One region of the Streptomyces sp. SID5469 genome, then DNA from elsewhere that is predicted to be linked to it. Evidence: riboswitches for the same ligand, from Rfam matches in the RefSeq annotation. Region 1 holds a riboswitch; the other holds the start of a gene.
What was found. Region 1 has a riboswitch for cyclic di-AMP ahead of GTY58_RS18105 (C40 family peptidase). Riboswitches for the same ligand answer to the same signal wherever they lie in the genome.
Positions count from the first base shown of each region.

Region 2: linked by a shared signal. The riboswitch ahead of GTY58_RS08685 (LysM peptidoglycan-binding domain-containing M23 family metallopeptidase) and the one ahead of GTY58_RS18105 (C40 family peptidase) in region 1 are both predicted to bind cyclic di-AMP.

Region 1 is NZ_WWIN01000001.1:4,295,166-4,297,358, reverse strand. Features, by position in the region: gene GTY58_RS18105 (C40 family peptidase) at 1-1,039, opposite strand, end outside; cyclic di-AMP (ydaO/yuaA leader) riboswitch at 1,047-1,238, opposite strand; gene GTY58_RS18100 (ATP-dependent DNA helicase) at 1,717-2,193, shown strand, end outside.
Region 2 is NZ_WWIN01000001.1:2,008,284-2,010,476, forward strand. Features, by position in the region: gene GTY58_RS08685 (LysM peptidoglycan-binding domain-containing M23 family metallopeptidase) at 429-1,334, opposite strand; cyclic di-AMP (ydaO/yuaA leader) riboswitch at 1,339-1,497, opposite strand; gene GTY58_RS08690 (alpha-galactosidase) at 1,800-2,193, opposite strand, start outside.

The DNA of each region.
Region 1 (2,193 bases):
CCGGCTGGATGTTCGAGAGGGAGACCGTCGTGCCCGCGTTCACCTGGTCATAGGTGGTGCGTGGAAGCGTGACGCCGGCGGCCTTCCACACCGCCTGGGTGAACCCCGAGCAGTCGTACGAGCCGGGACCGGTGGCGCCCCAGACATACGGCTTGCCGATCTGCGCGCGGGCGAAGGCGAGGGCCTTGCCAGCCTTGGTCGAGTACGACGATCCGGCAGACCCCGTGGACCCCGTGGACCCCGTGGACCCCGTGGAGCCCGTGGCGCCGGTGGCGCCGGACGTGCTGCCGGTTCCGGACGCCGGGTCCTGCTGGGCGGTCTGTTGCGCGGCCGCGGCCTGCTGCCGCGCCAGTTCCTCCGCCTTGCGGTCGGCCGCGGCCCGCTTCTCCTTCTCGATCGCCGCGAGCCGCGCCTTCTCCTCGGCGGTCAGCTTCGACAGCAGCTCGCGCGCCGTGGCGAGCTTGTGCTGGACGGTCGCCTTGGCCGTCTTGAGCGCACTCTGCGACTCGGTGAGGGTCTCCAGGCTCTGGGACGCCTCCTGTCGCTTCGTCGTCGTCGCGGCCTGCTCGGTGACGTAGGCGTCGACGGCGTCCTTCTGGTGGTCGGTCAGCCGACTCATCAACTGGGTCTGGTCGAAATAGTCCTGAGGACTGTCGGCCAGCAGGAAGGTCGTGGTGTCGGGTGCGGAGGCCCCGGTCCGGTACTGCGCCGCCGCGAACGAGCCGAGCCGCTCCCGCGCGTCGTTGAGCTTCTGGGTGCGCTGCGCGACCTCGTCGAGGAGGGTGCCGACGCGCGTGCGCTGCTTGGTGGTCTTCTCCTTGGCCGCGTTGTACTTCTCCGTGGCCGACTCGGCCTGGCGGTAGAGGTCGTCGACCTTCTTCTCGACTTCTTCGAGACTCGGCTTGTCGTCGGCCGGGGGCGCGGCGTTGGCCGTCTGGGAGAGCAGGGCCACGGAGGTCAGAGCCGCCGTCGCCAGGCCCGGGGTCCGTATGCCTGCCATGCGCGTGCCGGCGGGACGCGGCTTTCGGTGCGGCGCCATGAAGGCGTCTCCTTCCGTGTTCCGCCTACCGAGTTAGCTGTCGGGTTCGGGCGCGTGCTTCGGAAGGTTTGCCCTACGGTCGTTGCCCTTCAAGGCGGTTGAAGCCCTTCAAGGCGGCTGAGCCGATTCACCCCGAGGTCGGTTGGGTCCCCGGCTCCAGCTGCCACGGGCGGCACGCCGGACTCGGCGGAGGCCGCGCGGCCCGGCGATGTTCGCCGGTGGGGGTCGTGCGGCCTGCCGGGCACGGTAGCCAACTCGTGTGGCCTGTGTGAAGTTTGATGCGCGATATGCCCGATACATTTTCGTGACCTTAGCCACGGGGGTCGCTGCCCGCGGGCAATCGGGATGGGTCTGGGGTGAGTTGTCCGGACGTTGTCGTGGTGGTAGGTGGCGGGAGTGGGGTGGAGTGGGGTGGAGCGGGGCGGGGCCTGGGGGAGTGCGGCGCTGCTGGGGCGTGCGCTGGGTGGCTTCTCGCCCGGCCGATCTCTTCCGGTCAGTCGCCGGCCGTAACGCGGCAAATGCGGACAGTGGTGGGGTGTTGGGTGATCGCAATCGGAAGATCGTCGACTTCAGCGGCCCTCCGCGGTCCCTCGAGGCACCGAATTGCGGCCCATCGGGGCACCGAGTTTCTGGGGCGGCGACCGGTTGTCGGTGGGGCAGCCTAGACTCGGAGAGCGATGAGCAGCCTCTTTGATGACAGCTTCCTGGCGGACCTCAAGCCCTCGCGGGCCCACGAGGAGGAGCCCCCGCCGCCGCCCGAGGACGATCACGTACCGGAGTCGGTTCCGGACGATCTGTTCGGCGGGAAGTTCGACGTGCCGCCGGACCGGGACACGTACTACCGCGACGGAGCCCCCCGCCCCGCCGTGGACCCGGCCACGCTCCTGCACGGGCTGAACGAGAACCAGCGCGCGGCCGTGGTGCACGCCGGTTCCCCCCTGCTCATCGTGGCCGGTGCCGGCTCCGGCAAGACGCGCGTGCTCACGCACCGGATCGCGCACCTGCTGGGTGAGCGCCATGTGCACCCCGGCCAGATCCTCGCGATCACCTTCACCAACAAGGCCGCGGGCGAGATGAAGGAGCGCGTCGAGCAGCTGGTCGGCCCGCGCGCCAACGCGATGTGGGTGATGACGTTCCACAGCGCGTGCGTGCGC
Region 2 (2,193 bases), 2.3 Mb from region 1:
GTGAGGGCGGGCTTCGGCACTCGCCGTGCACTTCTCCGCCTTCGGCGCCGCCGGCACATCCCACGTGGTGTCGGCGAGGGCCCAGGAGAACTGGGCGGTGGCGGCCGCGGCTGCGACTGCGGCGCCCTTGATGACGGTGCGTCGGTCGACGCGGGCACGGGGACCTCCGTAAGCGGCAGAAAGCGCTTGCGCAGGTCACTCTGGTGCCACCGACACCCACCTGTCGATGCCTTGCCCGCGCGTGCCACACGACCGCAATGCGCCGATCATGAACCCGCCACGGCCATGGGGCCGGTCACGCATCCGCGGCGGGCCCGGACAGACCGAAGGCCCGGACACCGAAAGGACAGACCGAAGGCCGGACAAACCGAAGGCCGGACCCCGGGATGGGGTCCGGCCTCAGGAGCGAAGCAGCCGGGTCAGCCGGGTCAGCCGACGACGACGCCGTGCGCGCGCAGGTAAGCGACCGGGTCCACGTCCGAGCCGTAGGAGGGGGTCGTACGGATCTCGAAGTGCAGGTGCGGTCCCGTGACATTGCCGGTCGCACCAGAGAGGCCCAGCTGCCGGCCCTCGGCCACGCTCTGCCCCGTGGAGACGGAGAGCTGGGACATGTGGGCGTACTGCGAGTACTGGCCATCGGCGTGCCGGACGACGACCTCGTTGCCGTACGCGCCGCCCCAGCCGGCCGAGACGACGGTGCCCGCGGCGACGGCCTTGATGGTGGTGCCGGTCGGGACCACGAAGTCGACGCCGGTGTGGTACCCGCTGGACCACATGCTGCCCGCGGTCTTGTAGGCGGTACCGATGGTGGCGCCGTCGACCGGCAGGGTGTAGCCGGCGCCGGTGGTGGTGTCCGCGGCCCGGGTGGCCGTGGTCGTCTTCGACGCGGGGGTCTTCGCCGTGGCGGACTTCACCCCCGTGGCCGGCTTCGTCGCCGTGGACGACTGCGTGGCGGCGCTCGACGCGGACTTGGCGCCGATCGTCAGCTTCAGACCGGGGTGGATCAGCGTCGGGTCGCCGCCGATGGCGGAGCGGTTGTCCGAGTAGAGCTTCTTCCAGCCGCCGGTGACGCTCTGCTCGTCGGCGATCTTCGAGAGGGAGTCACCCGCCCGCACCGCATACGTCTTCGTGCCGCTCTTCTCGGCGGCCCCCTGCTTCGCGGCAACGGGGGCTGCGGAGACCTTTCCGGAGACGGCCGCCGTCGGGGTGGCGGCGTGGGCGCCGGTCGCCCCCATCAGCGGCAGCGCGAGCGCGGCGCCACCGGTTCCGGCGACGGCGATCGAGCGGGTGAAACGCGGGGACCTGGGGCGGCGGTGCTTACCCTTCGCGGGCATGGTGCATTCCTCTCCGATGCCTGCGAGGTGAGCTGTCGGGTGCGAGCTGGAGATGCCCGGCCGCGCTTGCGCGCGACTTGACCCCTAGCCTGTTCCGGAGACCGGAACAGGCGTTGTTGCCTGTGGGTCCCCCGCTCCTGCCGGGCACGGGTGAGTGTGCGGGTTCCGGGCGGCGGCAGGATTCGGCGTTCCGTCCGGATTGGTGGCGAACGTAGACGAAGTCCGCGCGGAGCGACAAGCGTTGGGTTTCCCGAGTGCCCCCATCTCTTGATCCATGGGCGAAATGCCCGTCACCCTGCGTCGACGCACGGCCTTCCCCTTTCCCAAACCGGCTGGAACAAAGGAGAATTACGTGAACATGACGATAACGCACCGTCACGGATATGACGCTGCTCACGCATCTTCAGCCCAGCAGGCCCCATTTCAGAGCGAGTTCGAATGAAGCCTACATTTGGGACAGAACGCTCAAATGCGACGTAGCCGAACAACCGTCGCATCGAGGTCCCCGTGCAACCCCGTCCGCAGCCCGTGATGCAGCAGTACGGCACCTCGGTGCACTTCGCCCGTTTCACGGCATTCATAGGTGGCTGCCGGGTCGAGGCCGCGCAGCCGGAGCGGGGCGACCGGCTCGCCGTAGTGCTGGGCCTGGAGCCAGGCGAGGACGACGGCCTCGTCGCCGTGGACGTACTGCACGGCGCTCAGCCCGCCCGTCGGGGGCCGCAGCCGGTAGAGGTCCCCGCGCTGCACGACGGGCCGGATCTCCTTGTAGAGACTCACCCAGTCCCGTGCCTCGACGAGTTCCCGCTCGCTCCACTCGGCCAGATCGCCGCCGACCCCGAGCACTCCCGCCATGGCGCTG